DNA from 4 places in the Kribbella sp. NBC_01245 genome. Region 3 is predicted to be linked to each of the others. Evidence: riboswitches for the same ligand, from Rfam matches in the RefSeq annotation. Region 3 holds a riboswitch; each other region holds the start of a gene.
What was found. A riboswitch is a leader RNA that binds a small molecule or an ion and turns the genes downstream of it on or off. The one in region 3 is predicted to bind cobalamin.
Positions count from the first base shown of each region.

Region 1: linked by a shared signal. The riboswitch ahead of OG394_RS22905 (ABC transporter substrate-binding protein) and the one ahead of OG394_RS38955 (ribonucleoside-diphosphate reductase subunit alpha) in region 3 are both predicted to bind cobalamin.
Region 2: linked by a shared signal. The riboswitch ahead of OG394_RS27210 (CbtB domain-containing protein) and the one ahead of OG394_RS38955 (ribonucleoside-diphosphate reductase subunit alpha) in region 3 are both predicted to bind cobalamin.
Region 4: linked by a shared signal. The riboswitch ahead of metE (5-methyltetrahydropteroyltriglutamate--homocysteine S-methyltransferase) and the one ahead of OG394_RS38955 (ribonucleoside-diphosphate reductase subunit alpha) in region 3 are both predicted to bind cobalamin.

Region 1 covers NZ_CP108487.1:5,076,015-5,078,207, reverse strand. Annotated here, with positions in the region: gene OG394_RS22910 (pyridoxal-phosphate dependent enzyme) at 1-928, opposite strand, end outside; cobalamin riboswitch at 975-1,163, shown strand; gene OG394_RS22905 (ABC transporter substrate-binding protein) at 1,191-2,193, shown strand, end outside.
Region 2 covers NZ_CP108487.1:5,962,037-5,964,229, forward strand. Annotated here, with positions in the region: gene OG394_RS27200 (MFS transporter) at 1-125, shown strand, start outside; gene OG394_RS27205 (LysE family translocator) at 122-760, opposite strand; adenosylcobalamin (AdoCbl) riboswitch at 877-989, shown strand; gene OG394_RS27210 (CbtB domain-containing protein) at 1,025-1,219, shown strand; gene OG394_RS27215 (CbtA family protein) at 1,231-2,013, shown strand; gene OG394_RS27220 (histidine phosphatase family protein) at 2,061-2,193, shown strand, end outside.
Region 3 covers NZ_CP108487.1:8,463,543-8,465,735, reverse strand. Annotated here, with positions in the region: gene OG394_RS38960 (DinB family protein) at 391-972, shown strand; cobalamin riboswitch at 1,028-1,253, shown strand; gene OG394_RS38955 (ribonucleoside-diphosphate reductase subunit alpha) at 1,394-2,193, shown strand, end outside.
Region 4 covers NZ_CP108487.1:5,071,733-5,073,925, reverse strand. Annotated here, with positions in the region: gene OG394_RS22890 (ABC transporter ATP-binding protein) at 1-763, shown strand, start outside; cobalamin riboswitch at 762-977, shown strand; gene metE (5-methyltetrahydropteroyltriglutamate--homocysteine S-methyltransferase) at 1,098-2,193, shown strand, end outside.

The DNA.
Region 1 (2,193 bases), 3.4 Mb from region 3:
TGTCTGCCTCGGGAATCGCCGCCATATCGCCACCCGAACGCCGGATGGCCGCGAGCACCTCGGGCAGACGGATCGGCTTCTGGATCGCCGTACCTTCCGCGATCGTTGGCGCGAACGACACCGGACGGTCGGCAAACGCCCCGACGATGGGCGCACAAGCCTCGGGTTGTGCGACGAGAAGCCTTGGCAGGCGAGAGATTTGGCCCGCCGCGAGCAATTCGGAGAAGCCCAGGTCGAGCCCGAGGACGATGCTGCCGGCGCCTGCCACGGTGACGACGGCATCCGGTGCGCGGAAGCCGAGGTCCTCCCAGAGTTCGTAGGCGAGCGTCTTCGTCCCCTGGAGGAAGAACGGATGCCAGTTGTGACTGGCGTAGTACGTGTGAGCCGACTCCACCAGGGCGCGCGCCGACGTCGCCTCGCGATCACCCGGCACCAACGAGACCTCAGCGCCGTACGCCCGGCTCTGCAACACCTTCGCCGGGGACGTGCCCTCAGGCGCGAGGATGCGGGCCCGGATCCCCGCGCGAGCGGCATACGCCGAGACCGAGGAGCCGCCATTTCCAGAGCTGTCCTCGATCACTTCGGTAATACCTTGCCCGGCGAGGTACGACATCATCACGCTGGTCCCGCGGTCCTTGAAACTGCCCGTCGAACTGAACCACTCCAGCTTGAACCGCACCTCGCCCGAGCCCCACCGCTGCGAGACCAGCGGCGTACACCCCTCGCCCATGCTCACCGCCGCGCCAACCACTTCGGGCAGTGCCGCGCGATACCGCCACAACGACCGGACCTCGGACAGCACCTGCTCCCGGCTGATGCCCGGCATCGCGGACACCATCAGGGGCGCGCCGTCGTCCCCGCGCCAGCGCGCGACCTCCAGCGGGTAACCCCGCCCGGATCGCGGATCGACGTACATCTGCTCAGCCATACGATAAGTCTAGCAATAGACATTTAGTCCACGGCCGGGGGATGGGCTACGGTGGCGCCGTCGTGGTGCTCGGGAAGCCGGTGCGATACCGGCGCGGCCCTCGCCACTGTGATCGGGAAGTTCGTCGACAACCCTGCCAGCAGGGGGTCACTGGTTGCGTAAGGCAGCTGGGAAGGCCTGTCGATGAACGCGGTATCCCGTCAGCCAGGAGACCGGCTACGACGCGTCAGACCCGTCCACGAGGTGCTGGAGGAGCGGTCCCATGGCCGTTGGTGCGTTGCTGAAACCTGTCCTGTTCGCGACCATGCTCAGCCTGGTCGCCGCTTGCGGTGGTGCCGCGGAGGCAGGTGGCAAACCAAAAACCGGCGCGATCACGGTCAAGAACTGCGGGCTCGATGTGACCGTCGACGGCCCGCCCGAGCGCGTCTTCGCGGCGTACCAGCCGGCCATTGAGATGGCGCACGCGCTGGGCATCTCCGACCGCCTCGTCGGTACGGCGTACTTGGACGCGGTCGTGCTGCCCGAGTACGCCGAAGCCCAGAAGAGCCGCAAGTACTACAAGAACCTGCCGAGTCGCGAGGAGCTGCTCAGCACGAATCCCGACTTCGTACTGTCCGGGTTCAACGACGTGTTCAGCAGCGCGGGCAGCGACTCCAGCTTCGGTAGTCGCAAGGGCCTGGGCGAGCTCGGCGTGAAGACGTGGATCTTCAGCCCGCTCTGCCCGACCGCGGACGGCCTCGGTGATGAGGCGATCGACCCGAAGACGGTCTCGATGGAGAACGTGTACGCCGATCTGCGCGATCTCGGCAAGATCTTCGGCGTCTCCGGCCAGGCCGAAAAAGTGATCGCGGACCAGAAGACCCGGATCGCGGCCGTCGAGAAGAAGGTCGCCGCCGCCAAAAGGCCGACAGTCGCCATTCTGCGCGCGAACCTCGAGGGCGGCGTGACGGTGTCGGGCGGTCCCGACTTCGGCACGGTGCTGATCCGGCAGGCCGGTGGGGTGAACGCCTTCGCCGATCTGACCTCCAAGCGGAACGTGAAGATCAGCATGGAGGAGTTCATCAAGCGCAATCCCGATTACGTGCTGGTGAGCGACTGCTGCGATGCGGGGATGACCGAGGCGGACAGTGCCGCGAAGATCGCCGCGCTGATGAGCAACCCGGCGCTGGCCAACCTCAAGGCCGTCAAGAACAAGCGGGTCAAGCCGTTCCTGTTCGCGCATCACTCGGCCGGTGTGCGGGGTGCGCATACGACCGAGCTGATCG
Region 2 (2,193 bases), 2.5 Mb from region 3:
TGGCCATCGGTGGTTCGCTCTTCGCCGCAATCGAGCCCCACTCACCGATGACCGCCTACCTCACGGCGTTCGGTCTCCCCGCCCTAATCGCCCTACTAGGCGTCTGGACGGCACGGCGTACCTAGTCCTTGGAGGCGCTGACCGCGATGCCGGCGCCGAGCCCGATGATCATCAGGCCGCCGGTACCGCCGACCAGTTCAAGTCGCTTGGGGGATCGGGCGAACCACTGGCGGGCAGTACCGGCCACTAGCGCCCACACGCTGTCGCTGACCAAGGCGATCAGTACAAAGGTCAGACCGAACAGCAGGATCTGCAGACCCGCGTGCCCGGCAGAGCGGTCCACAAACTGCGGAAGTACGGCCGCGAAGAACACGGCGGTCTTCGCGTTAGTGACCCCCACCAGAAAGCCCTGCCACATAGCCTGGCGTGCACGCGTGGTGGTGTTTCCGCTGGTCAGAGCCGCTACCAGCGAACGCCGTTGGCGAAAGGCCTGCACGCCGAGATAGACCAAGTACGCCGCGCCGGCGAGCTTCACGACCAGCAGTGCGACGGAGCTGGCGGCGATGAGCGTGCCAAGGCCGACGGCCACGGCGGCGAGCATGACGCCCGCACCGATGGCGTTGCCGGCCATCGTGAGCAGCGCCTCGCGACGACCGGCGGCGAGGGCTCGGCCGACGATGAACAGGACACTCGGACCCGGCACCACGATGATGATCAGAGCGGTGAGGGCGAACGCGAGCAAGTGCTGCGTGGACGGCATCGCCCCAGCGTAGATGCGCTTCGGCACCACCGCCTCACCTTTTGAGCGGTCTGGCCGCCTGAGCCGGCAGGGCGTGATGCATCACGCGTTGACCCGGGTGGGGGTGGGGACCTACGGTTCGAGAGCCATCTGCGATGTCATGAGGGAAACCGGTGCAAGACCGGTACGGCCGCGCCACTGTAATCGAGCAGCCGCTCGGAAGTCAGGACGCTCAGGCATCGCAGCCTTTCAATGGGGACGCGCATTTCCCCAGGAGGTTCACCGATGACTGTTCCCACGCCTGCCCGCGCCGTCGCCGCTCCGGCGATCTCGCTCCCGATCGCCATGCTCACCCTTGGCCTGCTGCTGGTGCTCGCCTACCTGGTCACGTTCGACCAGGGTGCGTTGTCCCGGTCCGGCATGCTCATGCACGAGCTGATGCACGACGGCCGCCACCTGCTCGGCGTCCCCTGCCACTAGAGCCGACGATCATGCGCACCTTCAGCTCCCTGCTGGTGCGTGGACTGATCGCGGGACTTTTCGCCGGCCTGCTGGCCGGAACCTTCGCGTACGTGATGGGCGAACCGCACATCGACGCCGCGATCGCCATCGAAGAGGCCGGCGCGCCCACGCACACGCATTCTGACGATCCCGCCGCTACTGAGGCAGAGGAAGAACCTCTGGTCAGCCGCAACGGCCAGCGGGCCGGGTTGTTCCTCGCGACCAGCCTGTACGGCGTCGCGCTCGGCGGCATCTTCGCGGTCGCCTTCACGCTGCTGCGACGACGCCTTCGCACCACCAGCGACTCGTACGCCGCCCTCGGGCTCGCCGCCGCGGGCTTCATCGGCATCGTGCTGGTGCCGTTCCTGAAATACCCGGCCAATCCGCCGGCCGTCGGTGATCCCGAGACGATCACCAAGCGCACCATCTCGTACTTGCTGCTCCTGGTAATCGGACTGCTCGCGGTCTGGGCCGGCGTCGCCGCCGCGCGCTGGGCCGAGGCCCGGTTCACCGAACCCCCGGCCTGGGTACGTCTTGCCTTCGGGACGGCGGCGTTCGCGGTCACGGTCATCGCCGCGTACTTGATCCTCCCGGCCGTCAACGAGGTCCCCGGCACCTTCCCGGCGACCCTGCTCTGGCAGTTCCGGCTGTCCGCGCTCGGCACCCAAACCGTGCTCTGGCTGTTGCTCGGATTCGCCTTCGCGGGACTCGCCGACCGCCGGCTCAAGCCGGTCGGCACGGTCGTACCGGCCGCCACGGGTGGTGTCGCCTGATCAAGCTCACGCTCGTCGCCCACGCACTGACTCCCGGCCTCCGGGGGATGGTGCTGGGCGGCGATGGTGAGCCTGATCCGGCCGGCCTCCGCGCCATCGGCCAGGTCATTGCCAAGGGCAACGGGTTCGACGCGGAGGCCGAGGCGTGGGTGTCGCCCGAGGTGGCCGCGCAACGGACGG
Region 3 (2,193 bases):
GGGCCCGGCGTGTACGCTCCGCACTCGCCAAATGCCGTTTCGGCGCGGCCCGGCGGACGGCTTGGCGGGCGTGCGCAGGGTGGCACGAGGATCCAGTCCGGGCAACCATTTACCGCGTGGCGCGCCGCCTACGTGCAGAATTCACGGCGCAGCCGCGTCGGCAGCCGTCGATCTCAGCCGCTCAGGCTGACCACAGTCCGTCACCAACGGTCGAACGGGCACCAGAACAAGTCCCATGGTTTGCATCTAGCTGCAAAGGTCAGTCGTTTGAAACCGCGCATAGCAGATGGGCATACTCGAACGGGTGATCGACACGCGGGGGTTTGACTTCGACGTTGCGGGCGAGGCATGATTCGAACATACGTTCGACGCGGGGTGAGGAGAAGTGGGATGCCGGAGCCATTTGACTGGGAGATTCTGCACCAGCAGTCGGCTATGGCGATGGTGCGAGGGCAGTTGGGGTTCAGCTGGTTGGTGTTGTCGGGCAGGTTGGCCGAGTTGACTGATGAGCAGTACTTCTGGCGGCCGAGTGACGAGGCGTTGACGATTGTGCGGCGGCACTATCCGGGGCGGTTCCGGCTGCATGGGAGTGGCGAGTGGGCGGCGCAGTGGCCGGCTGAGCCGGATCATCGCGGGCCGCGGACGATCGCGTGGTTGATCGCGCATTTGACCGAGACGTTCTTCGAGCGCTGGGAGTGGACGTTCGGCGAGAGCAGGCAGAGCCGGACCGACATCACCTTGCATGGCAACGCGCGGGACGCCGTCGCGTGGCTGACGCATTGGGTCGACGCGTGGCAGGAGTCGATCGCCGAGTTACCTGAGGAGGAGGTGATGACGATCGGGCTGAGCCAGGCCACCGGGCTGGATGCGGCGGCGCCGTTCGGGCATGTGGTGCTGCACCTCAATCGGGAGTTGATCCACCACGGTTCCGAGATCATGACGCTGCAGGATCTGCACGCCCTGGCGGCTTGATCTGGTACCGCGACACGCGAGGAGGATGTGCGGGGCGAAAGTGTTGAGGCGGGATAGCATCACAACCACTGGTGGTCCTGGGCGATCTATACCACAAGGTGTAGGGGTTCAGGGGTAAGAGGGAATCCGGTGTGAAACCGGAACTGCCCCGCAGCGGTGAACGGGAACGAAAGTCGTCAACAGCACTGGAAGCACTTGGTCCGGGAAGCGACGGCCGGTAGGAGCGCCTGGTATCAGGCATGCCCGTGAGTCCGAAGACCTGCCATCAGCGCGCGTACCGCCGGTACGTGCTGTCCGAGGCCTCGTGGGTGGGCTGCGCGGACGTGATGTGCAGCCGCGTCGCCATGGGCGCTGCCGTCTCGTCGTGTGCTCTCCGTCCCGCAGGCTCCGGGCCGCCAAGGCTCGCGAGGAGAGAGAGCTTGTGACCACCACTTCGGCCTCCCGAAGCACCGCAACAACTCAGGACCTGACCGTCGTACGGCGTGATGGGCGGAGCGCCGCGTTCGACGCGGGCAAGATCGGCGTCGCGCTGTCGAAGGCCTTCCTGGCCGTCGAAGGCGCGGACGCGGGTGCCAGCCATCGCGTTCGCGACCTGGTCGCCACCCTTACCGGGCAGGTGGTCGAGGCGCTGGGCAAGCGCGCTGCCGGCCGCCCGAGCGTTCAGGTCGAGGAGATCCAGGACCAGGTCGAGCTCGCGCTGATGCGCGCGGGTGAGCATCAGGTCGCCCGGGCTTACGTGCTGTACCGCGAGGAGCGCGCCAAGGCCCGCGTACCCGCCGACGCCGGTGAGCTCGACACGGCCGCGCCGATCGTCATCACGGTGCGCGCGATCGACGGCAGTACGGCGCCGCTGGATCTCGACCGGCTGCGCGTCATCATCGCCGAGGCGGCCGCCGGGCTCGACTCGGTCGACCCCGAGCTGATCCTGAACGAGACGCTCGGTTCCTGCTACAACGGCATCGCCCTGCACGAGGTCGAGCAGGCGCTGGTGATGGCGGCGCGGTCGTTCGTCGAGACCGAGCCGGAGTACAGCTTCGCCGCCTCGCGACTACTGCTCGACCAGATCCGCCGGGAGACGCTCGGCCGGGTCCACGGTGAACCCCGGCAGGCGAGTCAGGCCGAGATGGCCACGGCGTACGTCGAGTATTTCCCGAAGTACGTCGATGCCGGGATCGAGGCGGGGCTGCTCGATCCGGAGTTGGCGACGTTCGACCTGGGCCG
Region 4 (2,193 bases), 3.4 Mb from region 3:
CGACGATCGGCCGGTGGTCGCGGATCTCTCGGTCCGGATCCCGGCCGGCCGGGTGACCGTCATCGTGGGCGCGAACGCGTGCGGCAAGTCGACGCTGCTCCGCGGTCTGGCCCGGCTGCTCGCACCCCGAGGCGGCGTCGTACTGCTCGACCACGTGGACGTCACGCGGCTGCCCGGGGGCGTACTCGCGACCCGGCTCGGCATGCTGCCGCAACAACCCATCGCGCCGGACGGCATCACGGTCGCGGACCTGGTCGGACGCGGGCGTCATCCGCACCAGCGCTGGTTCCGGCAATGGTCGAAGCAGGACGAACAGGCCGTGCTCGATGCACTAAAGGCGACAGACACGCTGGATCTGGCCGATCGCTCGCTGGACGAGTTGTCCGGTGGGCAGCGCCAGCGGGTCTGGATCGCGCTCGCCCTCGCGCAGGACGCCGAGATCATGCTGCTGGACGAGCCGACCACGTTCCTCGACCTGGCGCATCAGCTGGAAGTGCTCGATCTCGTCCACGATCTCAACGTCGTACGGGGTAAGACGATCGTGCTGGTCCTCCACGATCTCAACCTGGCCAGCCGGTATGCGGACCACCTGATTGCTCTCAAAGGCGGTCAGGTGGTCGCCGAAGGCCCGCCGCGCGACGTGGTGACGGCGGAGCTGGTCGAGGAGGTCTTCGGTCTGCCTTGTGCCGTGATCGAGGACCCGCTGACCGGAACGCCGCTGGTGTTGCCAAAACCACGTCGCACAATGGCTTTGAACGACTAGGCTGGCGAGTGCTGAAGGTTCACCCGGTCAGAAACGGCTGGGTGAGGCAACAGGGAACCCGGTGTGAATCCGGGACTGCCCCGCAGCGGTGAACGGGAACGACCGCCGTCAGAAGCACTGGACTAGCGTCTGGGAAGCGACGGCCAGTAGGTCCACCGGTCGCGAGACCGGCCTGCCCGTGAGTCCGAAGACCTGCCTTCAAGCCCGTGCGCCGACCGGTGCGCGGGGGTCGCCGGTCCCGTGGGAGGGCCAGCCCGGGCTCGGCCGCGATGGCCGGTTCCGTCTCCTCTCTCGGCGTCAGGCGATCCGGCCGCACGCTCGCGAGGAGAGAGACGTGAACATCAACACCACTGTGCTGGGCTATCCGAGAATCGGGCCCCGGCGCGAGCTGAAGCAGGCCGTCGAGCGGTACTGGGCCGGCGACCTGGATGCCTCCGCCCTCGCCGACGTGGCGCAAACCCTTCGCCGGGAGACCTGGAACGACCTGGCCGGGCGCGGTCTGGACGTCCTGCCCGGCAACACTTTTTCGTACTACGACCAGATGCTCGACCACATCCAGCTGTTCGACGCCGTGCCCGGGCGCTACCGCTCGCTCGGTCTGACCGATCTGGACATGTACTTCGCGATGGCGCGTGGCCGGGACGAGGTGGCGCCGCTCGAGCTGACCAAGTGGTTCGATACGAACTACCACTACCTGGTGCCGGAGCTGGACGAGTCGACGGTCTTCCGCCTTGCGGGCGACAAGCCGCTCGCGGAGCTTGCCGAAGCGTCCGCACTCGACGTGAACACCCGCCCGGTGCTGATCGGGCCGCTGACGTTCTTGCTGCTCTCGAAGCCTTCCGCGGAGGCTGGTGCGTCCTTCCAGCCGTTGGATCTGCTGGATCAGCTGGTCGAGGTGTACGCCGAACTGCTCGCGCATCTCGCCGATGCCGGGGCCGAGTGGGTCCAGCTGGACGAACCGGCGTACGTCGCAGATCGCAGCCAGGCGGAGCTCGACGCGCTGTCCTCGGTCTATCGGCGGCTCTCCGCTCTGCCGAACCGCCCGAAACTCCTTGTAGCAGGGTATTTCGGCGACCTCGGCCCAGCCCTTCCGTTGCTCGCGGCAACCGATGTCGACGGTATCGCGGTTGACCTCGTGGCTGCGCCGTCCGTTCAGCTCACAGGTTTGCCAGGGCTCGCCTCAAAGCAGCTCGTCGCGGGCGTGGTGGACGGCCGGAACATCTGGCGAGCCGATCTCGGCGCGATCCTCACCACCTGCGCGACGCTGCTCGGGGCCTGCGCCGAGTTGACGATTTCGACCTCATGCTCGTTGCTGCACGTGCCGTACGACGTTGAGGTGGAGGCGGGCCTCGATCGCGATGTCCGCAAGCGCCTCTCCTTCGCCCGGCAGAAGGTCGACGAGGTGGTACTGCTCGGCCGGGCCTTGCGCG